2 linked regions of the Alicycliphilus denitrificans K601 genome follow. The main gene of each other region encodes a partner of the protein of the gene in region 2 in a complex. Links are inferred from orthologs where the notes say so. Each region holds a gene or a part of one and is shown on either strand. Other genes may lie near its edges. The genes, in order: dnaB and dnaG.

Region 1 (14,843 bases), 2.3 Mb from region 2 along the record:
TGCGCCTGGGTCACGATGTCGGTCATGGTGGCGCCTGCGTCGCCCACCAAGCGCGAGCCCTCCTCTACCTTGGAGACGCTGCTGCCGATCAACGCCTTGATTTCCCGGGCCGCCTCGGCACTGCGCTGCGCCAGGCTGCGCACCTCGCCGGCTACGACGGCGAAGCCCCGGCCCTGCTCGCCGGCGCGCGCGGCCTCCACGGCCGCGTTGAGCGCCAGGATGTTGGTCTGGAACGCGATGCCGTCGATCACGCCGATGATGTCCACGATCCTGTTCGAGCTGGCGGTGATCTCGTGCATCGTGCTCACCACCTGGCCGACCACGGCGCCGCCCTCGTGCGCGGCCTCGCTGGCGGAAGCGGCCAGCTGCGTGGCCTGGCGCGCTGAGTCGGCGTTGTTCTTGACCGAGGCGGTCATCTGCTCCATCGACGCCGCCGCCTGCTGCAGGTTGGAGGCCTGTTCCTCGGTGCGCTGCAGCAGCCCGGCATTGCCGCCCGCGATTTCCTGCGAGCCCGTGATCACGGCGTTGGACGCCTGGCGCACCTTGCCGACCACCGCGGCCAGGCTGGCCTGCACGGTCAGGAAGCTGCCCGCCTGCTCCAGCGCGGTGCGGTTCTCGGCCTGGATGCGGGCCTCCTCGAAGTCGATGAGCCGGTTGATCGCCGCGAGCCACTGCACGTACTGGGGCTTGGCCTGCTGCCACAGCGTCTCGCGCGCGGCGGCATCGCCTGCCTCGGCCTGGGCGACGATGGCGCGGGTGGTGGCGACGGCCTGGGCCTCGATGTCGCGGATGTCGGCGTACAGCCGGGCCATCTCGGGCTCGGCACCCGGCCGCGCGACGAACTTTTCCAGCGGACCGGCGGATGCCGCGTAGAAGGCGGCCAGGGATTCGATGGTGGCGATCTCCTTTTGCCGCTCGGCGCTCGTGCTGCCGAGCACCACGTCGCGCACGGCAATGGAGCGGTCATGCGCCGAGCCTCGGAAGTTGATGGCGTAGCGCTGCACCTGCACGTGTTCTTCGCTGTTGGCGCGCAACGCGCCGTTGATGCGCTCGACCTTGACCATCGCGATGCCGGTGACAACGACCAGCAGCGCCAGGATCAATCCAAACCCGGCATACAGGCGTGCAACGACTGTGATTCGGGAAACGGCATAAAGGCTTTTTTATTGTAATAAATTGCGAAATTAATTATATAAATGAAAATTTAAATGGCGAAAGTTAATTTTTATTACATCTAAGGAGGCGGACTATGGGGCACGCCTCGTCCCAGGACCAGGACAGCCGCACGGAGTCTTCCGCCCGGCAACCAGGGATCACCCCTATGGTTGTGGCACGGTTTGTTTGTATACACTTTTTGTATGGATTACGGTGTGCAAGCACTTGCTGTGCACTGGTTCGGGCCGCTGCGGTGGCGGCCTGCCGGTCGCGCAGAAACATGACCCGAGGAAGACCCATGTCCACGAACGTCCACCCTGTCGATGAAATGCTGCCCATGGGGCGGCTGACCGCCCTGGGACTGCAGCACGTGCTGGTGATGTACGCCGGCGCCGTGGCGGTGCCGCTGATCGTCGGCCGTGCGCTCAACCTCACGCCCGACCAGGTCACCAAGCTGATCTCGGCCGACCTGTTCTGCTGCGGCCTGGTCACGCTGATCCAGGCGCTGGGCGCCACGCAGTGGTTCGGCATCAGGCTGCCGGTGATGATGGGCGTGACCTTCGCCGCCGTCGCGCCCATGGTGTCGATGGCGCAGGCCACCTCGGGCCAGGCGGGGGCGGGGCTGATCTTCGGCGCGGTGATAGGCGCGGGCGTGATATCGATCCTGATAGCGCCGCTGGTCAGCCGCATGCTGCGCTTCTTCCCGCCGGTGGTCACGGGCACCATCATCGCGGTGATCGGCATCAGCCTGATGCGCGTGGGCATCAACTGGATCTTCGGCAACCCCGTGGGGCCGACGGCGCCGAGCGTCGTCAACCCCGAGTACACCAAGTGGCTCAGCGAGGCACAGGCCATGGCCGGCGCGCCGGGCAGCTCGCTGCCGCCCGTGCCCCACGGCCTGAAGCTCATGCCCACGGTGCCCAACCCCAAGTACGCCGATCTTTCGGGCGTGGGCATCTCGGCCCTGGTGCTGGTGTCCATCCTGCTGATCGCCCGCTTCGCCAAGGGCTTCATCGCCAACATCTCGGTGCTGCTGGGCATCGTCATCGGCGCCGTCGTGGCCGCGGCCATGGGCCTGATGACCTTCGAGAAGGTGGGCAAAGCACCCTGGCTCGACATCGTGCTGCCGATGGAGATCGCCACGCCGATCTTCGACCCCATCCTGATCCTGACGATGACGCTGGTGATGATCGTGGTGATGATCGAATCGACCGGCATGTTCCTGGCGCTCGGCGAGATGACCGACCGCCACATCAGCCCGGAAGACCTCAAGCGCGGCCTGCGCACCGACGGCCTGGGCACGCTCATCGGCGGCATCTTCAACACCTTCCCCTACACCAGCTTCTCGCAGAACGTGGGCCTGGTGGCCGTCACGGGCGTCAAGAGCCGCTTCGTCTGCGTGGCCGGCGGCGTGATCCTGATCGTGCTGGGCGTGCTGCCCAAGATGGGCGCGCTGGTCGAGTCGCTGCCCACCGTGGTGCTGGGCGGCGCGGGCCTGGTGATGTTCGGCATGGTGGCCGCCACGGGCATCCGCATCCTGAGCGCGGTGGACTTCAAGACCAACCGCTCCAACGCGATGATCGTCGCCGTCTCCATCGGCGTCGGCATGATCCCGCTGGTGGCGCCGCAGTTCCGCCAGTGGATGCCGCATGCCATCCACCCGCTGATCGAATCGGGCATCCTGCTGTCCTCGATCGCCGCCGTGCTGCTCAACGTGTTCTTCAACGGCGCCAACGGCGACACCTCAGCCGCCGTGGAGGCGGCTCGCCAGGCGGAAGCGCATTGATGCCCGGCCGCTGAGAAGCCCTCGCCCGAACCCGCGCACGCATGCAGGTTCGGGCTTTTTTGCGTTGCGCCACCACTATGATGCTAGGCGTCAGTTGCCTGTAAGCCCTGTATATCTCTCTCTGTTGGAATCCCGTCATGACCTCGCCCCTGTCTGCCGCCGAACAAGCCCTGCGCGAAGCCGCACTCGAATACCACCGCAGCCCCACCAAGGGCAAGGTCTCGGTCGCCCCGACCAAGCCGCTCTCCAACCAGCGCGACCTGTCCCTCGCCTACTCGCCCGGCGTGGCCTATCCCTGCCTGGACATCCAGGCCGACCCCACCAAGGCATTCGACTACACCTCGCGCGGCAACCTGGTGGGCGTGATCACCAACGGCACGGCGGTGCTGGGCCTGGGCGACATCGGGCCGCTCGCGGGCAAGCCGGTGATGGAGGGCAAGGGGTGCCTGTTCAAGAAGTTCGCGGGCGTGGACGTGTTCGACATCGAGCTGGACGCGCGCGACCCCGACAAGATCATCGAGATCGTCGCGTCGCTCGAACCCACGCTGGGCGGCATCAACCTTGAGGACATCAAGGCGCCCGAGTGCTTCTACATCGAGCGCGAATTGTCCAAGCGCATGAACATCCCGGTGTTCCACGACGATCAGCACGGCACGGCCATCATTTCGAGCGCCGCGCTGCTCAACGGCCTGGAGCTCGTGGGCAAGCAGATCGACAAGGTGAAGGTGGCCGTCTCCGGCGCCGGCGCCGCGGCCATCGCCTGTGTGGACGTGATGGTCGGCCTGGGCGTGAAGCGCGAGCACATCTTCATGGTGGACTCCAAGGGCGTGATCTACGAGGGCCGCCCCGGCGGCATGGACGAATCCAAGGCCCGCTACGCGCAGAAGACCGATGCGCGCACGCTGGCCGACGTGGTCCATGGGGCCGACGTATTCCTGGGCTGCTCGGCCCCCGGCGTGCTCACGGCCGAGATGGTCAAGACCATGGCGGACAAGCCCATCATCCTGGCGCTGGCCAACCCCGAGCCCGAGATCCGCCCCGAGCTCGCCAAGGCCGTGCGCCCGGACTGCATCATCGCCACGGGCCGCTCGGACTATCCCAACCAGGTGAACAACGTCCTGTGCTTCCCCTACATCTTCCGCGGCGCGCTGGACTGCGGGGCCACCAAGATCACCGAGGCCATGAAGCTCGCCTGCGTGCGCCAGATCGCCGCGCTCGCCAAGGAGAACATCAGCGAGGAAGTGGCCGCCGCCTACGCCGGCAAGGAACTCGCCTTCGGCCCCGACTACCTGATCCCCACTCCGTTCGACTCCCGCCTGATCCTCAAGATCGCACCGGCGGTGGCGCAGGCGGCGGCGGAATCGGGCGTCGCCACGCGCCCGGTCGCCGACCTGGAGGTCTACAGGAACAGCCTGACGCGCTTCGTGTACCAGACCGGCATGCTGATGCGCCCCGTCATCAACGCGGCCAAGGCCCAGCCCGATGCGCACAAGCGCGTGGCCTACGCCGACGGCGAGGACGAGCGCGCGCTGCGCGCGGCGCAGATCGCCATCGACGACCGCATCGCGCGCCCCATCCTCATCGGCCGCCCCGCCGTGATCGCAGCGCGCATCGCCAAGGCCGGCCTGCGCATGCAGCCGGGCAAGGACGTGGAGATCTGCGACCCCTCGGACGATCCGCGCTTCCGCCAGTACTGGGAGGCCTACCACCAGCTCATGAAACGCAACGGCGCCACGCCCGAGATGGCCAAGGCCGCCGTGCGCCGGTCCAACACCATCATCGCCGCGCTCATGGTCCGGCTCGGCGACGCGGACGCGATGATCTGCGGCCTGGTGGGAACGTACGAGACGCACCTGGAGCGCATCCACAACATCCTGGGCCACGCCGCGGATGCGAAACAGTACGCCGCCCTGAACGCCGTGATGACCCCCCACAACGGCACGTTGTTCATCGCCGACACCTACGTCAACGAAGACCCGACGGCCGAAGAGCTTGCCGACATCGCCTGGGCCGCCGTGCAGGAGGTGCAGCGCTTCGGCCTGCCGCCCAAGGTGGCGTTCCTGTCGCACTCGAGCTTCGGCTCGTCCAAGCGCAGCTCGGCCCGCAAGATGCGCGCCGCGCGCGACCTGTTCGTGGCGCGCCACCCCGACATCGAATGCGACGGCGAGCTGCACGGCGACGCGGCCCTGGAGCCCCGGATCCGCGCCAACTATCTGCAGGACTCCACGCTCACCGGCGCGGCCAACCTGCTGATCTGCCCGAACCTCGACTCGGCCAACATCCTCTACAACGTGCTCAAGACCACGACCAGCGGCGGCGTGACCGTGGGCCCCATCCTCATGGGCACCGCCGCCACGGCCTACATCCTCACGCCCGCATCCACCGTGCGCCGCGTGCTGAACATGACGGCCCTGGCCGTGGTGAGCAGCGCCACGCGCCGGCAGTAACCGCAAAAGCACGAAGGGCCGGCGCCACATCAGGCGCCGGCCCTTCCGTGCGTCCAGGCCGCGCGGAAATTACTGCTTGATGGCCTCGATCTGCGCCACTATGCGCACGTTCTTCGGGAAGCCGTACTGCACGCCATAGTCCACGCCGAAGGCGGTGCGGTCGATGGTCGCCTCGAAGTCGCCGCCGCACACCTCGCGCTTGAGCATAGGGCTGTCGTAGCAGGCGAACTGGTTGGCCTTGAAAGTCACGGGCTGGGTCTTGCCCTTGATGGTCAGGTTGCCGGACACGGCCGTCACCTTGTCGCCCTCGAACGTGAACTTGTCACCAACGAAACGCGCGGTGGGGAACTGCGCAACGTCGAAGATCTCCGCGCTCTTCAGGTGCTTATCGAACGGCAGCGTACCCGTGGTGAGGGAGTCGATCTGCAGCGTGAGCTCCACCTTGCCGGCCTTGCCCGCCTTGTCGAACTGCACCACGCCTTCCTTCTTGTCGAAACGGCCGCGGTTCACGCTGGCGCCAAAGTGGCTGATTTCAAACGTGGCGAAGGTGTGCGTGGGATCCACTGCATAGGTTGCAGGCTCGGCGTGCACGGCGCCTGCGGACAGGGCTGCGGCTGCGGCAAGGGCCAGAAGGGTCGAACGCATGGGCTTGTACTCCGTGAGGGCTGATGAAAAGGGTGATGGGTAAAGGGGGCGTGGTCAGAGCTTGGGCACGCCGGCAAAGGCCAACTTGAACTTGACCTGCACGTCGTCGGCCACCATGGACGTGTCAGCCCATTCGTTCTCGCCGATCTTGAAGGCCAGCCGCTTGATGACGAAGCTGCCGGCGGCGGTCGTCGTGGCTCCGCTTTGCGTGAGCGTGACGGGCACCACCACGTCCTGCGACGCACCCTTGATGCTGAGCTTGCCCGCCACCTCGTACTTGCCCGCGCCCACGGCCTTGATGGCGCTGGACTGGAAGGTGGCCTGCGGGAACTTGGGCACGTTGAACCACACGGCCTTGGGCAGTTCGGCGTCGGTCTCGCGCACGCCCAGCGTGGCGCTGCCGGTATCCACCGTGAACGCCACCTTGCTCGTGGCCAGCTTGGCCGGGTCGAACGCCACCTGGGCGTCGAACTTCTTGAACTTCCCCTCCACGGGCACGCCCATCTGCTTGCTCACGAAGGCGATCTCGCTCTGCTCGGACACGAGCCGCTGCTGCGCAAGGGCGGGGCCGCCCGCAAGGGCGGCGGCAGTGGCCAGCACCAGGCCGGCGCGTCGGGTCAAGGTCGATACTGTCACGGTGGAATGCTCCGTTCTGTAATGGCGAAAACAGGTCATGCGCGCTCCGCTGCGCACCGGCCCCAGCCGGGCAGCATGCGGGCCATCAGGCCGTCGCGGTCGATGAATTGATGCTTGACCACCGCCGCCACGTGCAGCGCCACCAGGGCGGCCAGCGCATAGGCCGTCAGCGCATGCCAGGGCTTGAGGGCATCGGCCAGCGCGGGGCTGGGGGACACGAAGTCGGGCAGCGGAACCAGGCCCAGGAACACGATGGGGAACCCCGCCGCCGAGCTGTAGGCCCAGCCCACCAGCGGCACGATGAAGAACAGCGCGTACAGCAGATGGTGCACGCCATGGTGCGCTAGCCGTTGCCAGCGCGGCATGGAGGACTGGACGTCGGCAGGCAGCGGCGGCGGCCGCCGGATGAGGCGCGCCACAAGGCGCAGCACGGACAGGGCCAGGATGGCCACGCCGGCCCATTTGTGCCAGTTGTAGAGCTTCAGCCGCTGCGGCGAGAACGGCAGGCCCGCCATGTACCAGCCCATGCAGAGCATGGCAACAATGGCCAGCCCCAGCACCCAGTGCAGCGCAATGGCGGTGGCGCCGTAGCGTGCGGCAGGTCGCGTGATGACAGAACTCATGAAGTGCAGGTGTTAAAAAAGCCACTCCCAGCGCACAGAGCCGCCGGGATGACAAGAGGGGTATCCGTGATTCCTGCAGTCTAGAGTCGGCAGCATGCGTGAAGTTTCAACCGGTTTGACGTTTTTATTCAAAGTTTATGAACGCACGAATATGAATATTTCACGTCGCCGGGCCTCGCCCCTTCGCCCTCGCCCGGCTGTCGTGCCATGATCGGCCTTTCGCGGCACCGTCCGTCCGCTCCTTTTTCAGCAGCTCCATGACCCCTTCGAACACCCCTGTCGTCTACGGTACCGAAGACGTGCTGATCTCCCTGTGCAACTCCGTGACGCGCGTACTGTCGATCGCCACGCAGGGGCCGGTGCATTACTCCGGCATGGTCCAGCGCATCACGAAGACCTGCCTCAAGCCCGACATCGGCTGCTTCGTGCTGTTCGACGGCGGCTTCTCGGGCCTGGTCATCATCAATTTCTCGGCCGCCGCAGCCATGGAAATCTATGAGCGCTACATGCTGAGCATGGGCATGTCCGAGAGCGATCTGGCGGGCTCCTTCACGGCCGACGAGGTCGGCAACGTCATGGGCGAGCTCATGAACCAGGTGGTAGGCGACTTCACCGGCAAGGTGCGGCGCGAGCTGCAGACCCACATCACGCAGAACCAGCCCAAGATGCTCGTGATCAACCAGCAGGTGGTGCTGAGCGTGGACGCCAACCTGGACCAGCCCGAGGCGCGCCGGGTTTCCTTCTACACCGCCAGCAACAACATCTTCTACCTCGAACTGGCGATCGACCGCACGCAGTTCGTCAAACTCTGCGACTTCGAACCCCAGGACGCGCCCGACCCCGATGCCCTGATGGCCGAGGCAGCGGCAGCACCAGCCGCAGCGGCACCCGCCCCTTCCGCGACGGACGACGACACTCAGGCGCTGCTCAAGTCCCTCGGCATGTAGTCCCGCCCGCCCCGCAGGGCCGCCGCGCGCCGCAAGCCCGCGGTGGGAATGGCCATGCGGTGCGAGTACAGATGATTCAAGGTAAAATAGCCTGTTGCGGTCGGGGGCACCTGCCAAGAGTCCACCTACCTACTCCCCCGGCTTTTCATCGACTAATTCCTGAGAGATAGAAGTGCCATGGCGATCGTTGTCAACAAGCCCCTTCCCGAATTTGAAGCCAACGCGACCGGAGGAATCAAGGTCTCCAACGTTTCGCACCAGGGCCAAATTCTGATCCTGTACTTCTACCCGAAGGACAACACTCCGGGCTGCACCACCGAGGCCATGCAGTTCCGTGACAAGTTCAAGGACTTCGAGAAGGCCGGCGCCGTGGTTTTCGGCGTGTCGCGCGACAACATGAAGTCTCACGACGACTTCAAGGAAAAGCTGGAGCTGCCCTTCGAGCTCATCGCCGACACCGAAGAGAAGATGTGCCACATGTTCGGCGTGGTCAAGAACAAGATCATGTACGGCAAGAAGGTCAAGGGCATCGAGCGCAGCACCTTCCTCGTCAACCCCGAAGGCATTCTGGTGCAGGAGTGGCGCGGACTGAAGGTGCCGGGCCACGTGGACGAGGTGCTTAAGGCCGTCAAGACCATCAAGGCCCCCGTCAAGAAGGCTGCCTGAACGCCACTGCCCCGCTCCGTGCCGCCGCATGGAGCATGCATAATGGGCCGATGCTGCTGAAAAACGCAACGCACTCCTCTCCAACCAAAGCCGCCTCGGTCTCCAGGCGGCTTTGTGCTTTTTGAACCTCCCTCCTCCAGCGAGACCTTTCGCACCATGCCCCTGCCCCCCGCCCCGACCAAGCGCGCCGCCCTACTCAAGCCCGAGGCGTACCTCCTGACGGCCCCCCAGGAGGAAGCGCAAGAATCCGCCGCAGCCGAGACGGCGCCCCCGCCGCGCAAGCGCGCCAAGGCCAGGGCCGGCGGCGTGACGACCGCCGCGCCCGCTGCCGCCAAGGCGGCCGAGGTGCCCGGCCTGCCCGCCAAGGCCGCAGCAGCCACGCAGGCCCGCGGCCAGCCGGCGCAGGACAGGCCCGCGCATGACGCGGCCCCTGCCGGGGCGAGCAACGTCACTCCCATCCGCACCGCGGCGGCCGTCGCCCCGCGCAAGCGCCGCGCCACGGGCCCGAAGAAGATGTTCGTGCTCGACACGAACGTGCTGCTGCACGACCCGACGAGCCTGTTCCGCTTCGAGGAGCACGACATCTTCCTGCCGATGATCGTGCTGGAGGAGCTCGACGCCCACAAGAAGGGCATGACCGAAGTCGCCCGCAACGGCCGCCAGGCCAGCCGCACGCTGGATGCGCTGGCCGCGGCCCATGGCGCCGACGACATGGCGCACGGCCTCAGGCTCGATGCCACGGGCCAGCGCGCCGCCACGGGCAGCCTGTTCTTCCAGACGGCGCCGCTGTCCTACCAGTTGCCCTCCAGCCTGCCCCAGGGCAAGGCGGACAACCAGATCCTGGGCGTAGTGGAGGCCCTGCGCAAGCTGCACGCGCCGCGCGAGGTGGTGCTGGTGTCCAAGGACATCAACATGCGCGTGAAGGCCCGCGCCCTGGGCCTGGTCGCCGAGGACTACCAGAACGACAAGGCCCTGGAGGACGGCGACCTGCTGTACACCGGCAGCCTAGCCCTGCCCCCGGACTTCTGGACCAAGGCCGGCCGGAACGTAGAGAGCTGGCAGAGCGGCGCGCACATGTACTACCGCATCGGCGGCCCGGTGGTGTCGCAGCTCATGATCAACCAGTTCGTGTACTTCGAGGCGCCGGGCGAGCCCAGCCTGTACGCGCGCGTGACCGAGATCCGCGACAAGACGGCTGTGCTGGAGACGCTCAAGGACTACGGCTCGGCCAAGAACGCCGTCTGGGGCGTGAACACGCGCAACCGCGAGCAGAACTTCGCCATGAACCTGCTCATGGACCCCGACGTGGACTTCGTCACGCTGACCGGCACGGCGGGCACGGGCAAAACGCTGATGGCGCTGGCCTCGGGCCTGACCCAGGTGCTGGACGAGCGCCGCTACACCGAGATCATCATGACCCGCGCCACGGTGAGCGTGGGCGAGGACATCGGTTTCCTGCCAGGCACCGAAGAGGAGAAGATGGGCCCCTGGATGGGCGCGCTCGACGACAACCTCGAATTCCTGGCCAAGGGCGACGGCGGCAACGCCGGCGAATGGGGGCGAGCCGCCACCAACGAGCTGATCCGCAGCCGCATCAAGATCAAGAGCATGAACTTCATGCGCGGGCGCACCTTCCTGAACAAGTATGTGATCATCGACGAGGCGCAGAACCTGACCCCGAAGCAGATGAAGACGCTGATCACGCGCGCCGGCCCGGGCACCAAGATCATCTGCATGGGCAACCTAGCCCAGATCGACACGCCCTACCTGACCGAGGGCAGCTCCGGCCTGACCTACGCCGTGGACCGCTTCAAGGGCTGGCCCCACAGCGGCCACATCCTGCTCGCGCGCGGCGAACGCTCGCGCCTGGCGGACTTCGCCAGCGAGGTGCTCTGATAACGATAGCTTGCAGCGCTTGATCTGCGGGCGATAGAACAGGGTTCTGGCACTAGAACCCGGTTTCAGCCTCAAACGTCGAAACGCACGCCCTGCGCAAGCGGCAGCGCGCCGCTGTAGTTGATGGTGTTGGTGGCGCGGCGCATGTAGCCCTTCCAGGCATCCGAGCCGGATTCGCGCCCGCCGCCGGTCTCCTTCTCGCCGCCGAAGGCGCCCCCGATCTCGGCGCCCGAGGTGCCGATGTTCACGTTGGCGATGCCGCAGTCGCTGCCCGCGGCCGACATGAAGCGCTCGGCGTCGCCAAGGCTGGCGGTGAAGATGGCCGACGACAGGCCCTGCGGCACCGCGTTCTGCAGCGCGATCGCCTCATCGGTACCGCCGCCGTAGCGCACCACGTAGAGGATGGGCGCGAAGGTCTCCCGCTCCATCACCGCGGACTGCCGCGGCATGTGCACCAGCGCCGGGCGCACGTACCATGCGTGCGCGCCGAGGTCCTCGCGCACGCGCTCGCCGCCCAGCACCTGCCCGCCCTCGGCGCGGGCCTGCTCCAGCGCCCGCTGCATGGCGTCGAACGCCGCGCGGTCGATCAGCGGCCCGACCAGCGTGCCCGCCTGCAGCGGGTCGCCGACCGCGATGCTCCGGTAGATCCGCTCCAGCCGCGCGAGCAGCGCATCGGCCACCGATGCGTGCACGATCAGGCGCCGCAGCGTGGTGCAGCGCTGGCCCGCCGTGCCCACCGCCGCGAAGGTGATGGCGCGCGCGGCCAGCTCCAGGTCGGCCGTGGGCGTGACGATCATGGCATTGTTGCCGCCCAGCTCCAGGATGGCGCGGCCCAGGCGCTCGGCCACCTTCACGGCCACCTGCCGGCCCATGCGCACCGAGCCGGTGGCGCTGAGCACCGCCACCCGCGTGCTGGCCGCGAGCACCGCGCCCACGTCGCGCCCACCGATCAGCAGCTGGCTCAGGCCCTCGGGCACGGTGCCCGGCCTTTCCTGCTCGAACTCCGCGATGGCCCGCTGCAGCAGGTGCTGGCAGGCGATCGCCGCGAGCGGCGTCTTCTCCGACGGCTTCCAGACGATGGCGTTGCCACAGACCAGGGCCAGCGCGGCGTTCCACGACCACACCGCCACCGGGAAGTTGAAGGCCGAGATGATGCCGACCACGCCCATGGGGTGCCAAGTTTCCATCATGCGATGGCCGGGCCGTTCGCTGGCGATCGTCAGGCCATGGAGCTGGCGCGACAGGCCGACGGCAAAGTCGCAGATGTCGATCATCTCCTGCACCTCGCCCTGCCCTTCGGAGGCGATCTTGCCCGCCTCCAGCGACACCAGCTCGCCCAAGGCCGCCTTGTGCCGGCGCAGCAGCCCGCCCAGGCGGCGCACCAGTTCACCGCGCACCGGTGCGGGCACGCTTCGCCAATCCAGATAGGCGCGGTGGGCGCATTCAACCACGGCTTGCGCCTGCTCCGGGGTGTGCGACGCCAAGCTGGCCAGCACCACGCCGTCGCGCGGCGCGCGGATGGTCAGGTCTGTGCCCTCATGGGCCCGCAGATCCAGGTCCAGTGCCTGCAGGACCTGCTGCAGGCATGTGTGGGAGTCCGTCATTGCACACCTCCATCAAAAATAGCCTCTAACGCTTATGCAGCAAGCGCTGGGAGCTATCAAATCCGAAGAATCAGTAATCGTCGCCCGCGCCCATGGCCAGGTTCTCGAAGCGCGTCTGGTTCTTCTGGAAGAACAGCTTCACCGTGCCCGTGGGGCCGTTGCGCTGCTTGCCGATGATGACCTCGGCGATGTTGGGCTCCTTGCTGTCCTTGTTGTAGTAGTCGTCGCGGTAGATGAACATGATGATGTCCGCGTCCTGCTCGATGGCGCCCGATTCGCGCAGGTCGCTCATCATGGGGCGCTTGTCGGTGCGCTGCTCCACCGAGCGGTTGAGCTGCGAGAGCGCGATCACCGGGCATTGCAGTTCCTTGGCCAGCATCTTCAGGCCCCGCGAGATCTCGCCGAGCTCGGTCGCGCGGTTGTCGGAGCTGCTGGAGCCCGAGCCGCTCATGAGCTGCAGGTAGTCCACCACGATCAGCCCCAGCTTGCCGCACTGGCGCGCCAGGCGCCGCGCGTTGGCGCGCAGCTCGGACGGCGTGAGGCCGGGCGTCTCGTCGATGTGCAGGCTCACGGTGCGCAGGCGCTCGATGGCCTCGGTCAGGCGCGGCCACTCCTCGTCGGAGAGCTTGCCGGTGCGCAGGTTGCCCTGGTTCACGCGGCCGATCGAGCCCACGATACGCACCGCGAGCTGCGCCGCGCCCATTTCCATCGAGAAGATGGCCACGGGCAGGCCCTCGTTGAGCGCAACATGCTCGGCGATGTTCACCGCGAACGAGGTCTTGCCCATCGACGGGCGCGCGGCCAGCACCACGAGGTCGCCCGCCTGCAGGCCGCTGGTCATGCGGTCCAGGTCCATGAAGCCCGTGGGCACGCCGGTCACGTCCATGGGGTTGTCGGCCATCTCCTGCACGCGGTCGAGCAGGTCGATCACCAGCGAGTCGAGCGACTGGAAGCCCTGCTTCATGCGCGAGCCCTCTTCGCCGATGGCGAAGATCTTCTGCTCGGCCTCGTCGAGGATGCGCTCGACCGGCCTGCCCTGGGGGTTGAATGCGTTGGTGGCGATCTCGTCGCTGGCCGTGACGAGCTTTCGCAGGATGGCGCGCTCGCGCACGATCTCGGCGTAGCGGCGGATGTTGCTGGCGCTGGGCACGTACTGCGCCAGGCTGTTGAGGTAGGCCAGGCCGCCGGTTTCCTCGGCCTTGCCCAGGCCCTGCAGGTGCTCGTACACCGTGATCACGTCGGCGGGCTTGCTGGCGTTGATCAGCGCGCCAATGGCCGAATAGATCTGCTGGTGCTCGTGGCGGTAGAAGTCGCCGTCCACCAGCAGGTCGCCCACGCGGTCCCAGGCCATGTTGTCCAACAGCAAGCCGCCAAGCACGCTAGACTCGGCCTCGATGGAATGCGGCGGCACGCGCAGCTGGGCGACCTCGCGGTCCGGCGGCGCGGCGGCATAGCCGTCGATCAGATCGGGCAGAACGGCAGACATGGGGGAATGGCTTTCGAGAGAGGGCAAGCGTGGAATGCTAGCGGCCGCGGGGATGCCCGTCATTGCACAACTCTGTGGATAACGGGTGCACAGGCGGTGGGATCCCCGTGCAAAAGGAGGCGGACAAAAAACAAGAGCCGCCCCTGGGGGCGGCTCTCGTCGGCAACGCCTGGGCGCGTGCGCGTCAGGCGGTTTCGCCGTAGACCGACACGGTCACTTCGACGACCACGTCCGTGTGCAGCGCCACCGTGATGGTGTTGTCGCCCACGGTCTTGATCGGGCCGTTGGGCAGGCGGATCTGCGACTTCACCAGGTCGTAGCCTTGCTTGTTCAGCTCTTCGGCGATGTCACCGTTGGTCACGGAGCCGAACAGGCGGCCGTCCACGCCGGCCTTCTGCGTCAGCTTGACGGCGGAGCCGGCCAGCTTCTCGCCTTGCGCCTGGGCAGCGGCCAGCTTCTCGGCGGCGGCCTTCTCCAGTTCGGCGCGGCGGGCTTCGAACTCGGCCTTGGCGGCCTCGGTGGCGCGGCGGGCACGGCCCGAGGGAATCAGGAAGTTGCGGGCGTAACCGTCCTTGACCTTGACGATTTCGCCGAGGCTGCCGAGGTTGACGACCTTGTCGAGCAGGATGACTTGCATGGGAATCGTGCTCCTTAGATCTTGTGCTGGTCGCTGTAGGGCACCAGGGCCAGGAAGCGGGCGCGCTTGATGGCGGTGTTGAGCTGGCGCTGGTAGATGGCGCGCGTGCCGGTCAGGCGCGCGGGGATGATCTTGCCGTTCTCGGCGATGAAGTCACGCAGCGTGTCCACATCCTTGTAGTCGATTTCCTCGACGCCAGCGACGGTGAAGCGGCAGAAGCGCTTGCGCTTGAACAGCAGCGACTGGGTGTTGCGCTTCGGGCGCTTGTCCTTGTTGAATTTCTTGAACGTGGCCATTTTCGAGCCTCTTGAAAGT
Region 2 (14,831 bases):
CTCGGAGGCTTCGGCCTGCGCGGCGGCGGCCTTGGGCGCGCGCGCGGGCTTTTTCTTCAACAGTTCATCGGCGGCTTTTGTCAGCTCGGCAGTGGTTTTTGGCGTTGGCACGGTCTTGACTTTCGTCGCGGCCTGAAGCGCGGCGTCAGCGGCCTTGGCGGTGGCTGCTTTTGCGGGCGCCTTGGCGGCGGTTTTCACAGGGGTTGCGGCTTTTGAGGCGGCCTTCGCAGCGGTGCCAGAGGCAGGCTTGGGCGACTTCGCGGACTTTTGAACGGGCATGGACAACCTCAGGGTCAAAAACGGACACACAAAGAAAACACAAGCGCCAAGGAACCCGGCGCGGGCAGGCACGGCGAAGGCAGGGGCCTTCGCGGTTCGAGGGGCAAATCCTCAGGGGCAAGATGTCTGGGCGAACATTTGGTGTGCAGTCCTTGCGGTGGGGGAAGGCGGTGGTGCGCGTTTGTCACGGTTGCCTGGTCCGGAGGTGCTGCTGTCGCTCTTGCCGACAAACCCTAAATTATAGCGGCGGTGCGTATTTCAAGTAGGCCTGGGAGAAATACCGAGCAATCCCTTGAGCCGCTGCTCCAGCGCCTGGTACTGCGCGAGCGCGGCGGGGTCGCGCGTCACGCGGGGCACCAGCTCCTGCTGCTGGCGCTTGAATTCCTCGATCAGCATGCGGTCGAGCAGGCCGCGCAGCTCGGCGTGCAGCTCGGCCTCGTCGCCCTCGGTCTGGGCGTGCGAGCCGGTCATCACGCGCTCGGCGAGCGGCTCGCAGTCGTGGCCGCGCAGCGCCTCGCGCAGCACGGCCCAGGGCTGGGGGCCGTGCTCGTGGAGCTGGCCTTCGAGCCACGCGAACAGCGGGCCGTGCGGCTCGGGCTGGGCGCACAGCGCGGCGTGGTCCTCGTGCGAGAGGCCTTCGAGGAACTGCATGTGCGACAGCAGCAGCCGCGCCGCGTGGTCGATGCGGCTGGCGGCGGGCCTGCGCGGCAGCGGGGGCTGGGCCGGGCGCGCGGGCTCGCGGCGCCAGCGGCCGCCGGCGTCCTTGCGCCAGGGGCGGCGCGCTGGTTCGCCCTGCCACGGGCCGGGCGGCTGCGGGTGCCAGGGCGGCTCGTCCGCGAACGGGTCGCCGCCCTCCGGCGCTGCCGCGGGCGCGGCGCGCGGGCCCTCCTGAGCCCAGAGCTCGGCCAGGTCCTTGGCCGGCAACTGGCCCAGTTCGCCCAGCTCGGCCAGCATCTGGCGCTTGAGGGCGCCGTCGGGCAGCTGGCTCCAGAGCGGGCGGGCGTTGGCCAGCATGTGGGCGCGGCCCTCGGCCGTGCCGAGATCGCAGCCCTCCCGCGCGGATTCGAGCAGGAAGCGCGACAGCGGCATGGCGTCGCCCACGTGGCGCGCGAACGCCTCGGGGCCGTGGGCGCGGATGAAGCTGTCGGGGTCGTGCTCGGGCGGCAGGAACAGGAACTTGATGCTGCGTGTGTCGCTCGCGTAGGGCAGGGCGCCGTCGAGCGCCTTGCGCGCCGCGCGGCGGCCGGCCGCGTCGCCGTCGAAGCTGAAGACCACCACGTCGGTGAAGCGGAACAGCTTGTGCACGTGGTCGGGCGTGCAGGCCGTGCCCAGCGTGGCCACGGCGTTGGGAAAGCCGAGCTGGGCGAGGGCGACCACGTCCATGTAGCCCTCGGCCACCAGCACGTAGCCCATCTCGCGGATCGCGCCGCGCGCCTCGTACAGGCCGTAGAGCTCGCGGCCCTTGTGGAAGACCGGCGTCTCGGGCGAGTTGAGGTACTTGGGCTTATCGTCGCCCAGCACGCGCCCGCCGTAGCCGATGCATTCGCCCTTGACGTTGCGGATGGGGAACATGACGCGGTCGCGGAAGCGGTCGTAGCGCTTGCCGTCGTCCTCGCCCACGATCACGAGGCCGCTTTCCTCCAGCAGCGGGCTGTCGTACTCGGGGAACACGCTGGCCAGATTGCGCCAGCCCTCGGGCGCGTAGCCCAGGCCGTAGCGCTTGGCGACCTGGCCCGAGACGCCCCGGCCCTTGAAGTACTGGATGGCGCGCGGGGATTCGCGCAGGTGGCGACGCCAGGATTCGCCGGCCTTCTCCAGCACTTCGGTCAGCGTGGCCTGCTTCTGGCGCTGGGCGGCGGCGCGCTCGCGGTCCTGGGGCGAGGTGTTCTCGTCGTCGGGCACCTGCATGCCGACCTGCTGGGCCAGGTCCTGCACGGCCTCGCGAAAGCCCATGCCCGCGTGGTCCATGAGGAAGCCGATGGCGTTGCCGTTCTTGCCGCAGCCGAAGCAGTGGAAGAACTGCTTGGAGGGGCTGACGCTGAACGAGGGCGATTTCTCCCCGTGGAAGGGGCACAGCCCCATGAAGTTGGCGCCGCTCTTCTTGAGCTGCACGTAGCGGCCTACTATGTCGACCACGTCGACGCGCGCGAGCAGCTCCTGGATGAACGACTGGGGGATGGACACCGGGCTATTTTCTCTTAGAGCCTGCTCAATATCTTTTCATGGAGTCCGCAAGGCAGCAAAAGGCCGCAATCTAGGCGCGCGCCGCAGGCCATGCTGGCGGCCTGGGCAAGGCGGGCAACGACGAGTCTTGCCCGAAGGGTTGCTCCGCAAAGGCGGCATCTGCGGCGTTGCAAATCCTCGCCGGGCCACCAGCCCGTCTGCGGTTTGCGCCTTGCATCCACCGCCTTGCGGGGCAAGGGACTCCATGAAAAGATATTGGGCAGGTTCTCAGCCAGGCGTCAGCCGGCCTTGCTCTAATGGCCGCGTTTTTTTGCATTCCCTGAAACAAAGGAGCCTGCCGTGACCAGCATGTACGACCAGAACCTGCCCCGCAACGAGGCCAACCACGCGCCGCTGTCGCCCCTGTCCTTCATCGAGCGCACGGCCGAGGTCTACCCGGACCGCCTGGCCATCGTGCACGGCGGCCTGCGCCAGACCTGGGGCCAGACCTACGCGCGCTGCCGCCGTCTGGCGAGCAGCCTGCGCGCGGCGGGCATCGGCAAGAATGACACCGTGGCCGTGATGCTGCCCAACACCCCGCCTATGGTGGAGGCGCATTTCGGCGTGCCCATGGCGGGCGCGGTGCTCAACGCGCTGAACACGCGCCTGGACCCCGAGACCATCGCCTTCATGCTCGACCACGGCGAGGCCAGGGCGGTGATCGTGGACCCCGAGTTCGCCCCCGTTATGGCCAGGGCGCTGGCGCTGCGCCAATCCAAGGCGCCGCTCCTGCTCATCGACGTGGAGGATGCCGTCTATGGTGCCGCCGCCGAGCGCCTGGGCACGCAGACCTACGAGGAGTTCCTGGCCGCGGGCGACCCGCAGTTCGCCTGGGAGCTGCCCGGCGACGAGTGGGACGCGATCGCGCTCAACTACACCTCGGGCACCACGGGCAACCCCAAGGGCGTGGTCTACCACCACCGGGGCGCGGCCATCAACGCCATCAGCAATGTGCTGGAGTGGGACATGCCTAAGCACAGCGTCTATCTGTGGACGCTGCCCATGTTCCACTGCAACGGCTGGTGCTTCCCCTGGACGGTGGCGGCGCGCGCGGGCGTGAACGTGTGCCTGCGTCGCGTCGAGGCGCAGGCGATCTTCGACGCCATGCGCAGCCACGGCGTCACGCACTACTGCGGCGCGCCCATCGTGCACGGCCTGCTGGTCAACGCCCCGGCGGCCATGAAGGAGGGCGTGCCCGCAGGCGTGAAGGCCATGGTGGCAGGCGCCGCGCCGCCGGCCTCGATGATCGAGGGCATGGAGAAGCTCGGCTTCGACCTCACCCACGTCTACGGCCTGACCGAGGTCTACGGCCCGGCCACGGTGTGTGCCAAGCATGACGCCTGGAACGCGCTGGACGTCGGCGAGCGCGCGCGCCTGAACGCGCGCCAGGGCGTGCGCTACCACCTGCAGCGCGCGGCCGCCGTGCTCGACCCCGAGACCATGCAGCCCGTGCCGCGCGACGGCGAGACCATGGGCGAGATCATGTTCCGCGGCAACATCGCCATGAAGGGCTACCTGAAGAACCCCGCCGCCACCGGGGACGCCTTCCGCGGCGGCTGGTTCCACAGCGGCGACTTGGCCGTGCAGTACCCCGACGGCTACATCAAGATCAAGGACCGCAGCAAGGACATCATCATCTCGGGCGGCGAGAACATCTCCTCCATCGAGGTCGAGGACGTGCTCTACCGCCACCCCGACGTGCTCGCCGCCGCCGTGGTCGCCAAGCCCGACCCGAAGTGGGGCGAGACGCCCTGCGCCTTCGTGGAGCTGAAGGCCGGCGCCCAGGCCACGCCCGAGGACATCGTGGCGCACTGCAAGAAGCACCTGGCCGGCTTCAAGGTGCCGCGCGCCGTGGTCTTCGGCGAGCTGCCCAAAACCAGCACCGGCAAGATCCAGAAGTTCGAGCTGCGCCGCCAGGCCGGGTCGGCGGCGGCGATCAATGTCTGATGACTATCAAAAACATAGCTTATGGCGCTTTCTGGGTAAGCGATGGAGCCGTTTTTTCATAGAAACCACTCGATCGGCAGGCGCATCAGCAGCCACACCAGGGACCGGCTCCACCAGGTGGTGTGGGGCTCGGTGCCGTAGACCGGCGCCGGGTTGCCCACGCCGCCGTGCCATCGCAGGGTGCCGTCCTCGGCCAGGGCCACGCGGTAGGACTGCAGGGGGATCTCGCGGTCGAAGGCCAGCGCGACCTGCTGCGCCAGCGCCGGGCTGTCGATCAGAAACCCGAGCTCGGTGTTGAACAGCGCCGAGCGCGGGTCGAAGTTGAGCGAGCCCACGAACACGCGCTCGCCGTCCACCGCGAAGGTCTTGGCGTGCAGGCTGGAGCCCGAGCTGCCCAGGCGCTGCAGCAGCGGCCGGCCCTTGTCTGCGGCGTACTCCGGCACCAGGCTGCGCATCTCGTAGAGCGCGACCCCCTGCTCCAGCAGGCGCTTGCGGTACTTGGCGTAGCCGGCATGCACGGCGGGCACGTCCGTGGCCTCGAAGGCGTTGGTGAGCACGCGCACGCGCACGCCGGCCTGCCGCAGCCGCGCGAAGGCCTCCACGCCGTGGGCCGTGGGCACGAAGTAGGGCGAGACCAGGTCCACGCTGCGCCGGGGCGCGCCCAGCACGGCGCCGAGCCGGGGCAGCAGCAGGTCGGCGCGCCGCGCCTGGCCCATGCCCTTGGCCGGGTCGTCGCTGAGCATCTGCACCCGCGCCCAGTGCAGCGGCAGGCTGTGGCCAAGCAGCTGGCGGATGAAGGGGCTGCCGGCGATGGCGCGGGCATAGTCCCGCGCGCGGGGCGATTCCTGCAGGGCGTGGGCCTGCGCGGCGAGCTTGGCCACGGCCTGCGGCGCCACGGCGGGCAGGATGCGCTCCGCGGGGTAGGCGCTGGCGCTGGCCCAGTAGCGGTCGAAGTCGTCCGACACGTCCTGCACCACCGGGCCCACGGCCAGCACGTCCAGGTCGGCGAACAGCACGCCCGAGGTGGCGCCGAAGTACTCGTCGCCCACGTTGCGCCCGCCCACGATGCTGGCCTGGTTGTCCACCGTGAACGACTTGTTGTGCATGCGCCGGTTGGCGCGGCGCAGGTCGGCCAGGTAGCCCAGCGGCTTGGGGTTGCGCCAGGTGAAGGGGTTGAACAGGCGCACTTCGATCCGCGGGTGGCCGTTCATGGCGGCCAGCGGCCCGTCCAGCCCCGCCGTGCCCAGGTCGTCCAGCAGCAGGCGCACGCGCACGCCGCGCTCGGCCGCGGCCAGCAGCTCGGCCAGCAGCAGTGTGCCGGTGGTGTCGCCGCGCCAGATGTAGTACTGCACGTCCAGCGTGCGCTCGGCCGCGCGCGCCAGCAGCACGCGGGCCGCGAAGGCGTCGTGGGGGTGGTCCAGCGCGTGGATGCCACTCAGGCCCGGGTGCGCGGCCAGTTCGGGGCCGAGCGCGCGGCCCAGCTGCGTGTCCCGGGCCGCGGGCAGCTCCAGCGCCGCCGACGTGCTGCGGCCGGCCAGCGGCGGCAGGCTGCAGCCCGCCAGCATCAGCCCGGCCAGCAGCGCCGGCAGGCGGCGCGCGAGGGCGGCGGGGCGCGTCATGGGCTCGCGTGCTGGTGTGCGCCAGCACTCTTGCGGCGCGCGAAGCGCCACCAGGGCAGCACGCGGCTCATGGCCAGCACCTCGCCGCAGTGCATCGGGGCGTAGCCCGGCATGGCGGCCATGCGCCGCTGCCAGGCGGGCGTCTGCAGCAGGTCGCGCAGGGCGCGCGTGGCGGGCTGCTCCAGCGTGGACTTGAGGCAGGCCAGGTGGTAGCGCTCGTGCACCAGCGGCACGAAGTCCAGCCCGCGCGCGCGCGCCGCCAGCTCTATGCCCATGCCCACGTCGGCGCTGCCGGCCGCGATCGCCTGGGCCAGGGCGGCGTGCGAGGGCTCGTCGCGCCCGTAGCCATCGATGTCGCCGCTCTCCAGGCCGGCCTGGGCCATCAGATCGGCCAGCAGCACGCGCGTGCCCGTGCCCAGGGGGCGGTTGACGAAGCGCGCGCCGGTGCGCGCCACGTCGGCCAGCGACGCGAGGCCCAGCGGGTTGCCGCGCGCCACGATCAGGCCCTGCGTGCGCCGCGCGAAGCCGATCACCTTGTGCAGGCCCGGCTGCAGTAGCGGGCGGTAGGTCTGCGCCGCCAGCGAATCCATGGCGGGCTGCTCCAGCGTGTGGAAGCCCGCGATGGTGCAGCGCCCCTCGTTGAGCGCGCGGATCGCGTCCACGCTGCCGGTGAAGCGTATGTCCAGGTGCAGCGCCCTGCCTTGGCCCGCGTGGCCGGGCACGGCGGCGAACGCGCGCAGCACGGACAGCGCGTCGTCATGGCTGGCGTACAGCGTCAGCACATGGGCATGGTCGTCGAACGCGACGGCGAAGGCGCGCTCCAGGTCGGCGTGCAGCGCCTCGATCTGCGGCGCCAGCCGCGCCTGCGCCTGGCGCTCGGCCCATAGCAGCTTGGCGCCGAACTCGCTGAGCTGCGCCGACTGGCCCTTGCCCCAGACGATGAGCTCGCTGCCCAGCTGCTCCTCCCAGCGCTTGAGCGCGCCCCAGACATGGCGGTACGACAGGCCCAGCGCCCGCGCGGCGCCCGAGATGGAGCCCTGCTGGGCCACGGCCTGCAGCATGTCCAGCAGGGGGTTGCGGATCAGCGCGTCGCCCGCGTCGCGGTCGAGCGTGTAGTGGAGTTGAATCCTATGCACAAGATTTCATATGGGCTGGTAACGGATTGCTGCATACGATAGCCCAACCCATGTCCGCCATTTCGCAAAGCGTCGCGACGGCGCTGAACCTCGTCACCTCCGCCGATGCGGTCCTCTGGACCATCGTCGCCCGCTCCCTGTCCGTGAGCGCCACGGCCTGCGCGCTGGCCTGCGGCGCCGGCGTGGTGCTGGGCGCATGGCTGGGCGTGGCGCGCTTCGCCGGGCGCGACGGGGTGCTGACGGTGCTCAACACGCTGCTGGCCGTGCCATCGGTGGTGGTGGGGCTGGGCGTGTACCTGCTGCTGTCGCGCACCGGGCCGCTGGGCGGCCTGGGCTGGCTGTTCTCGTTCAAGGCCATGGTGCTGGCGCAGGCGCTGCTGGTGCTGCCCGTGGTCACGGCCCTCACGCGCCAGGTGGTCGAGGACGCCGAGCGCGTGCACGGCGAGCAACTGCGCTCGCTCGGCGCGGGCACGCTGCTGCGCGCGCTGCTGATCGCATGGGACGAGCGCTACGCGCTGCTCACGGTGCTGATAGCGGCGTTCGGCCGCGCCGTCTCGGAGGTGGGCGCGGTGATGATCGTGGGCGGCAACATCGACGGCTTCACGCGCGTCATGACCACCGCCATCGCGCTGGAGACCAGCAAGGGCGACCTGCCGCTGGCCCTGGGGCTGGGCCTGGTGCTGCTGGCTGTGGTGCTGCTGCTCAACGTGCTGATCGCCGTGCTGCGCCGCTGGCGCCAGCGCGTGGATGGCGCCGCCATCGGCGGCATGGCGGTGGCCGCATGAGCGTGGTGCCCGCACCCGCATGGCGCAGGGCCGCCCAGCCGCAGGACGTGCAGACCCTGGAGCCGCCGCTGTTCGCGCTGCGCGACCTGGGCGTGCGCTACGGCGCCGTGCAGGCGCTGGCCGGTGTGAACCTGCGCGTGCTGCCCGGCGAGCGCGTGGCCCTGGTGGGCGCCAACGGCAGCGGCAAGAGCACGCTGCTGCGCGTGCTGCACGGCCTGGTGCGCCCCAGCGCCGGCCAGATGCGCCGCGATGGCACGCCGCGCGTGGCCATGGTGTTCCAGCGCCCCTTCGTGCTGCGCGCCAGTGCCGTCAGCAACGTGGCCCTGGGCCTGTGGCTGCGCGGCGTGCGCTGGAAGCAGGCGCGCGCGCAGGCCGCGGCGGCGCTGCAGCGCGTGGGGCTGCAGGACGTCGTTCGGCGGAACGCGCGCACCCTCTCGGGCGGGCAGCAGCAGCGCCTGGCGTTCGCGGGCGCCTGGGCGTTGCGGCCCGACGTGCTGCTGCTCGACGAGCCCACCGCCAGCCTGGATCCGCATGCCAAGCGCGAGGTCGAGGCGCTGATGGCCGACTTCGCCGCCAGCCACGGCAGCGCCGGCCCCGCGCAGCCGCTGACCATGGTCTTCAGCAGCCACAACCTGGGCCAGGTCAAGCGCCTGGCCAGCCGCGTGGTCTACCTGGAGCACGGCCGCGTCCTGGCCGACCTGCCCGTGCACGATTTCTTCAACGGCCCGCTGCCCGAGGCCGCCCGTTTGTTCGTCAAAGGAGAGATGACATGATGCGTTTGAAGCGTTTTAGGCCTGTAGCGATTACCCAGACTGCGGTAGCAGCTATTTGTTTGATAGCTTCCTGGAGCGCGGCGGCGCAGGTCATCACCATGGCGTCCACCACGTCCACCGAACAGTCGGGCCTGTTCTCGCACCTGCTGCCCGCGTTCAAGCAGGCCACGGGCATCGACGTCAAGGTGGTGGCCGTGGGCACGGGCCAGGCGCTGGACATGGCGCGCCGCGGCGACGCCGACGTGCTCTTCGTGCACGACCAGGCGGCGGAGGAGAAATTCGTGGCCGACGGCTGGGGCGTCAAGCGCTACCCGGTCATGTACAACGACTTCATCCTCGTGGGCGGCAAGGGCGACCCGGCCGGCGTGCGGGGCAACGACATCGTCGCGGCGCTCAAGAAGATCGCCGCCGCCAACGCCGAGTTCATCTCGCGCGGCGACAAGAGCGGCACGCACGCGGCCGAGCTGCGCTACTGGAAGATCGCCAGCCCCGACGCCAAGGGCAGCGGCTACAAGGAATGCGGCTGCGGCATGGGCCCGGCGCTGAACATCGCCGCCGCCAGCGGCGCCTACGTGCTGTCGGACCGCGGCACCTGGCTCAACTTCAAGAACCGCGACAGCCTCGCCGTGCTGGTGGAGGGCGACAAGCGCCTGTTCAACCAGTACGGCGTGATGGTGGTGAACCCGGCCAAGCACCCGCACGTGAAGCAGGCCGAGGCGCAGAAGTTCGTCGACTGGGTGACGTCGCCCGCGGGCCAGGGCACGATCGCCGCCTACAAGATCAACGGCGAGCAGCTGTTCTTCCCGAACGCCGGCAGCAATTAGGCAAGGTCCGGGGCCGCGGCCTATCCCTTTGGCGAGCGGAAGGACAGCAGCGACTGCCCGGACGGCAGGGTGTCCGGCTCATAGGCCCAGGAACGGTCGAGCAGTTTCTCGATGATCGTTTTCTTGATCTCGTCCGCGCTCGTCATCGTCTCGGCGATGCGTTGCGACATCAATATGCTGTGGTTGTACAGCTGGCGGTTGTAGAAGTAGGTGAGTTGCCGGACCGAGCTGCGGTAGACCCAGAGGAAAAGTGCCGAGATGACCTCGATGATCGCGCCGGAAATGATGATGAGCGTGCTGATGTCGGTATCGAGGGGGCGCAGGCCGAACCGGTCCAGGTCCACCACGCGGATGATGATGCCGCCCAGGATCACAGCGAACCCGATCCACATCGCGATGATGCTGTACCGGAAGCTTCTCTGCGTCTGGGTGAGCCCTATCGCGTAGTAGGACTCCAGCTGCACCCTGCTGTACCGAAGAAGCGGCACGAGCCCGCTTTGGTCCTGCTTCGCAAGCTCGTCCTCGGCATTGGATTGCAGCGAGCTTCCGCGTTCCAGGACGAGCCTGACTTTCTTGGTGGCCTCGTCCGTGTAGACCTCCACGACATATGCCGTCGCGATGAATGCGCCGATGAGTGCATAAATGGGAAGAAAGGCAATAAAAAATACCCCGAAGAACCCGGGGACGCTTCTCAGCGTGAATTCCGCGAAAGACCAGTCCCAGACCTTCGGCAGCCAGAGAAACCATGCGAACCAGGTAAGGGCCATGGCCACGGGAAAAAGGCACACGCAAAATACCAGGGCCGCATTGCGCAGCACCGGTCTCGTCGCCAGCACCAGCTGGAATTTATCGAGCCCCGTGGTTTCCTGTGGCTTGGGCCGGCCCGGTTCCCCGCTTTCCTCGGCCGGTGCGGCCGGCTCGGCCGCCGCGCCATTCGTGGTGGTATTCATGGATCACCTCCTGTACGCAAATGCCAGGAAACCGGCCCGAAACGGGGGCGCAAGGAACGCCCACAGCCTACGCCAAAGACGCGGCGCTGAGAAGGACTGCGCAGGGGCGCAGCCTCAATCGACCAGCGCCACGCCCTTGACCTGCGCCCACACCGTCTGCCCCTCGGCCAGCGCCAGTTCGGTGCATGAGTGCCGGGTGATGCGCGCGAGCAGCACCGTGCCGCCCGCGTCCAGCCGCACCAGCACCTGGCCCGGGCTGTCGTCGGCCAGCGTGGTGATGCGCGCGGGCAGCAGGTTCAGGATGCTGCTGCCCTGGGCCTGGGCGAGCGCGATGCTCACGTCGCGCGCGGGAATGCGCAGGCGCACGCGCTCGCCCACGGCGCGCGCGCGGGAGCTGACGAGGCGCAGCAGGCCGCCCCCGAACTGCGCCGTGAGCAGGTGGTCGCGCGCATCGTGCGCCGTCACGCGCGCCTCGACCAGCGCGGCGGCCGCATCGCCATGCGCGAAGGGCAGGTCCAGCCGCGCCATCAGTGTGGCGGGCGTGCCCTGCTCGACCACGCGTCCGTTCTCGAGCAGCACCAAGTGCGAAGCCAGGCGCGCCACCTCGTCGGGCGAGTGGCTCACGTAGAGCACGGGAATGTCCAGGCCGCGCTGCAAGCGCTCCAGGTAGGGCATGACCTCGGCCTTGCGCGCGGCGTCCAGCGCGGCCAGGGGCTCGTCCATCAGCAGCACGCGCGGGCTGGCGGCCAGGGCGCGCGCAATGGCCACGCGCTGGCGCTCGCCGCCCGACAGCGTGTGCGGCATGCGCGAGAGCAGCGCGCCCAGGCCCAGCAGCTCCACGGCCTGCTCCAGCGACACGTGGCGGCGCGCGGGCGGCTGGCGGCGCAGGCCGTATTCCATGTTGCGCCGCACGTCCAGGTGCGGGAACAGGCTCGCTTCCTGGAACACGTAGCCCAGCGCGCGCCGGTGCGTGGGCAGCCACTGGCCGGCGGCGCTGTCCTGCCAGGTTTCGCCGTTGACCTGCACGCGGCCCTCGGTGCGCTCCAGCCCCGCCACGGCGCGCAGGCACGTGGTCTTGCCGCAGCCCGAGGGGCCGAACAGCGCCGTCACGCCGGTGCCGGGCAGCCGCAGGTCCACGTCGAGCGTGAAGTCCGGGCGCGAAACGAGCAGGCGGGCGTGGATGCCGCTCATCGCGCCCCCTTGGGCTGCAGCCAGTGCAGCAGCATGAGCACGACGAACGAGAACGCCACCATGCCGCCAGCCAGCCAGTGGGCCTGGGCGTACTCCATGGCCTCCACGTGGTCGTAGATCTGCACCGACACCACGCGCGTCACGCCGGGAATGTTGCCGCCGAGCATGAGCACCACGCCGAACTCGCCCACGGTGTGCGCGAAGCTCAGGATGGCGGCGGTGACGAAGCCCGGGCGCGCCAGCGGCAGGGCCACGGTGAAGAAGCGGTCCAGCGGGCCCGCGCCCAGCGTGGCCGCCACCTCCAGCGGGCGCCGGCCCAGGGCCTCGAAGGCGCGCTGCAGCGGCTGCACCGCGAAGGGCAGGGAATACACGATGGAGCCGATCACCAGCCCCGGAAAGGTGAACGGCAGCCGCCCCAGCCCCAGCGATTCGGTCAGGTGCCCGATGGGCCCGTTGGGCCCCATGGTCACCAGCAGGTAGAAGCCGATCACTGTGGGCGGCAGCACCAGCGGCAGCGCCACCACCGCGCCCACCGGCCCGCGCCAGCGCGAGCGCGTGTGCGCCAGCCACCAGGCCAGCGGCGTGCACAGCGCCAGCAGCAGCACGGTGGTGGTGCCGGCCAGCTCCAGCGTGAGGGTGATGGCGGCCCAGTCCTCGGGGCTCAGGAAAGAAGGGATCAATTGCTATTGAAGCGGGAGCTGCCAGCGCCTGCCATTCCTTGGTTTCAGGTACGAATCATAATGAAACCAAGAAAAGAAAGGCGTAAGGCGCTATCAAAATGAGTAGCCGTAGGACTTGATGACGGCGCGGGCCTTGGCGCCGCGCAGGTAGTCCATGAGCGCCGCGGCGGCCGCGTTGCCCTGGCCGGGCTTGAGCACGATGGCGTCCTGGCGGATGGGCCCGTGCAGGTTGCCGGGCACCACCCAGGCCGAGCCCTCGCGCAGCTTGCCGTCCTCCGTGACCTGCGAGAGCGCCACGAAGCCCAGCTGCGCGTTGCCCGATGCGGCGAACTGGTAGGTCTGGCCGATGTTCTCGCCGGTGACCACGCGCGGCTGCACCTGGGCCGTGAGGCCCAGCTTGTCCAGCGTCTGCATGGCCGCCAGGCCGTAGGGCGCCAGCTTGGGGTTGGCGATGGCGATGTGCTGCCAGTCGGTCTTCTGCAGCACCTTGCCCTCGGCGTCCACGTAGCCGGGCTGCTTGCTCCACAGCACCAGCTGGCCGATGGCGTAGGTGAAGCGCGTGGCGCCCTCGCCCAGGCCTTCCCTGGCGATCTTCTCGGGCGTGCTGTCGTCGGCTGCCAGCAGGATGCCGAACGGCGCGCCGTTCTTGATCTGCGCGTAGAACTTGCCCGTGGCGCCGAACGAGAGCACGGCCTTGTGGCCCGTGTCCTGCTCGAACTGCGCGGCGATCTTCTGCATGGGCGCGGTGAAGTTGGCGGCCACGGCCACCGAGACTTCGCCGGCATGGGCGCCGGGCAGCATCAGGGCGGCCAGGCCCAGGGCGGACAGCGTGCGGTGCAGGAGGGGGGGATGGTTCATGGGATCGGCCTCGCTATTACCAATGTGAATAGCGGACGAGTATAGGCGAGCGCCTGGCGGACGGGCATGATGCACCTCATGCAATCACCCGTTTCGTTCAAGGATGCGCTGGGCCACGGCATGGCTGACAAGCGCATCGACATCCTGCGCCAGATCGGGCAGGGCGGCTCCATCTCGCAGGCCGCGCGCGCCGTGGGCGTGAGCTACAAGGCCGCATGGCAGGCGCTGGACACGCTCACCAACCTGGCGGGCGTGGCGCTGGTGGAGCGCGTGGTGGGCGGCGTGGGCGGGGGCGGCGCGCGGCTCACGCCCGCGGGCCGGCAGCTGCTGGCCACGGCCGATGCCGTGCAGCAGGCGCGCTCCGCGGTGCTGGTGGGGCTGGGCGAGGGGGGCGATGCGGATGCGGCCGTGGCGCGCCTGTCGGTGCGCACCAGCATGCGCAACCAGTGGCCCTGCACCGTGCAGGCCATGGAGTCCCGCGGCCAGATCGTGCGCGTGCACCTGCGCGGCGCGGTCGGCGCGGTCGCGGGGCTGGCCGTGTGCTCGCGCATCACGCGCGAGAGCGCCGAGCTGCTGGGCCTGCGCCCGGGCCTACCCGTGCAGGCCCTGTGCAAGGCCACGGCGGTGCACGTCCTGCCACTCGCGGCGGCCGGGGCCGCGCAGGACGGCAACCGGTGGCCGGGGCGGGCCGTGCGCGTGTCGCGCGGGGAGCTTGGCGACGAGGTGGCCGCGCAGCTCGATGCCGGCGTGCAGATGGTGGGCTTCGCCGCCGCGGGCTCGGGCCTGCGCGCGCGCTCGCGCGTGGTGCTGGCGGCCGAGGAGTCGGCCATCGTGCTGGCCGTCGTCTGACTACCACAGTATGGGTGGCTCTTTCACGATCCGTAGCAGCTTAGGCGTTTGTACGTAGGCATTTCTCCCGTTCATGATGGCCGAATTCGCCTTTTACGATGCAGCGCAACATAAACATGGAGACGGGGCCTGCCGCGCGTGCGCGGCGCGTGTCCGGTGGCAATGAGCGACGTCATACTGAAAACTTCCCACCTCACCAAGGAGTTCAAGGGCTTCACGGCGGTCAGCGACGTGAATCTGTCCGTGCGCCGTGGCTCCATCCATGCCCTGATCGGGCCCAACGGCGCGGGCAAGACCACCTGCTTCAACCTGCTGACCAAGTTTCTGGTGCCGACCTCGGGCACGATCCATTTCAACGGCCACGACATCACGCACGAGCAGCCGGCGCAGATCGCGCGGCGCGGCGTGATCCGCTCGTTCCAGATCTCGGCCGTGTTCCCGCACCTCACGCTGATGGAGAACGTGCGCCTGGGCCTCCAGCGCAAGCTGGGTACGAGCTACCACTTCTGGCGCAGCCAGAGCAGCCTGAACCAGTTGAACGGGCGCGCCCTGGAGCTGCTGGCCGAGGTGGGCCTGGAGGACCTGGCCGACGAGGTCACGGTCAACCTGCCCTACGGCCGCAAGCGCGCTCTCGAGATCGCCACCACGCTGGCCATGGAGCCCGAGCTCATGCTGCTGGACGAGCCCACGCAGGGCATGGGCCACGAGGACGTGGAC

Evidence for each region.
Region 1: the proteins of dnaG (region 2) and dnaB are in contact, whole or in part, in a crystal structure (PDB 2R6A), measured with the Geobacillus stearothermophilus proteins. The link is inferred for Alicycliphilus denitrificans K601 from one-to-one orthologs. Residues at the interface, in WP_049624496.1 of Geobacillus stearothermophilus: Lys456, Leu457, Leu458, Pro459, Ala460, Asn463, Ala464, Leu467, Leu535, Leu536, Ile537, Ala538, Gln544, Glu545, Asp548, Tyr549, His552; in WP_033016901.1 of Geobacillus stearothermophilus: Ser13, Glu15, Ala16, Gln18, Glu91, Leu92, Asp94, Ala95, Val96, Pro97, Thr98, Ala99, Ala100, Asn101, Tyr104, Tyr105, Ile108.

Annotation. Positions count from the first base shown.
Region 1 is NC_015422.1:1,387,495-1,402,337, reverse strand. What follows is about bases 11,684-14,590. They hold dnaB (replicative DNA helicase), read right to left. Parts: upstream 13,892-14,590; coding sequence 12,476-13,891; downstream 11,684-12,475. Other genes in these bases: rpsR (30S ribosomal protein S18), read right to left, coding at 14,543-14,590; rplI (50S ribosomal protein L9), read right to left, coding at 14,076-14,528; amaB (L-piperidine-6-carboxylate dehydrogenase), read right to left, coding at 11,684-12,405. Outside these bases: ALIDE2_RS06670 (methyl-accepting chemotaxis protein), read right to left, coding at 1-1,103; ALIDE2_RS06665 (nucleobase:cation symporter-2 family protein), read left to right, coding at 1,454-2,941; ALIDE2_RS06660 (NADP-dependent malic enzyme), read left to right, coding at 3,079-5,388; ALIDE2_RS06655 (YceI family protein), read right to left, coding at 5,458-6,033; ALIDE2_RS06650 (YceI family protein), read right to left, coding at 6,088-6,708; ALIDE2_RS06645 (cytochrome b), read right to left, coding at 6,705-7,292; ALIDE2_RS06640 (DUF3334 family protein), read left to right, coding at 7,550-8,239; ALIDE2_RS06635 (peroxiredoxin), read left to right, coding at 8,417-8,905; ALIDE2_RS06630 (PhoH family protein), read left to right, coding at 9,062-10,801; more of amaB, read right to left, coding at 10,873-11,683; more of rpsR, read right to left, coding at 14,591-14,824; priB (primosomal replication protein N), read right to left, coding at 14,843-14,843. UniProt on the Escherichia coli protein: The main replicative DNA helicase, it participates in initiation and elongation during chromosome replication. Travels ahead of the DNA replisome, separating dsDNA into templates for DNA synthesis.
Region 2 is NC_015422.1:3,725,098-3,739,928, reverse strand. What follows is about bases 1-2,895. They hold dnaG (DNA primase), read right to left. Parts: upstream 2,464-2,895; coding sequence 538-2,463; downstream 1-537. Other genes in these bases: ALIDE2_RS17850 (acyl-CoA synthetase), read left to right, coding at 2,803-2,895; rpoD (RNA polymerase sigma factor RpoD), read right to left, coding at 1-279. In the rest of the region: more of ALIDE2_RS17850, read left to right, coding at 2,896-4,449; ALIDE2_RS17845 (phospholipase D family protein), read right to left, coding at 4,506-6,068; ALIDE2_RS17840 (substrate-binding domain-containing protein), read right to left, coding at 6,065-7,204; ALIDE2_RS17835 (ABC transporter permease), read left to right, coding at 7,255-7,989; ALIDE2_RS17830 (ABC transporter ATP-binding protein), read left to right, coding at 7,986-8,762; ALIDE2_RS17825 (ABC transporter substrate-binding protein), read left to right, coding at 8,759-9,586; ALIDE2_RS17820 (TRADD-N-associated membrane domain-containing protein), read right to left, coding at 9,607-10,536; modC (molybdenum ABC transporter ATP-binding protein), read right to left, coding at 10,651-11,727; modB (molybdate ABC transporter permease subunit), read right to left, coding at 11,724-12,407; modA (molybdate ABC transporter substrate-binding protein), read right to left, coding at 12,501-13,265; ALIDE2_RS17800 (TOBE domain-containing protein), read left to right, coding at 13,332-14,114; ALIDE2_RS17795 (ABC transporter ATP-binding protein), read left to right, coding at 14,277-14,831. UniProt on the Escherichia coli protein: RNA polymerase that catalyzes the synthesis of short RNA molecules used as primers for DNA polymerase during DNA replication.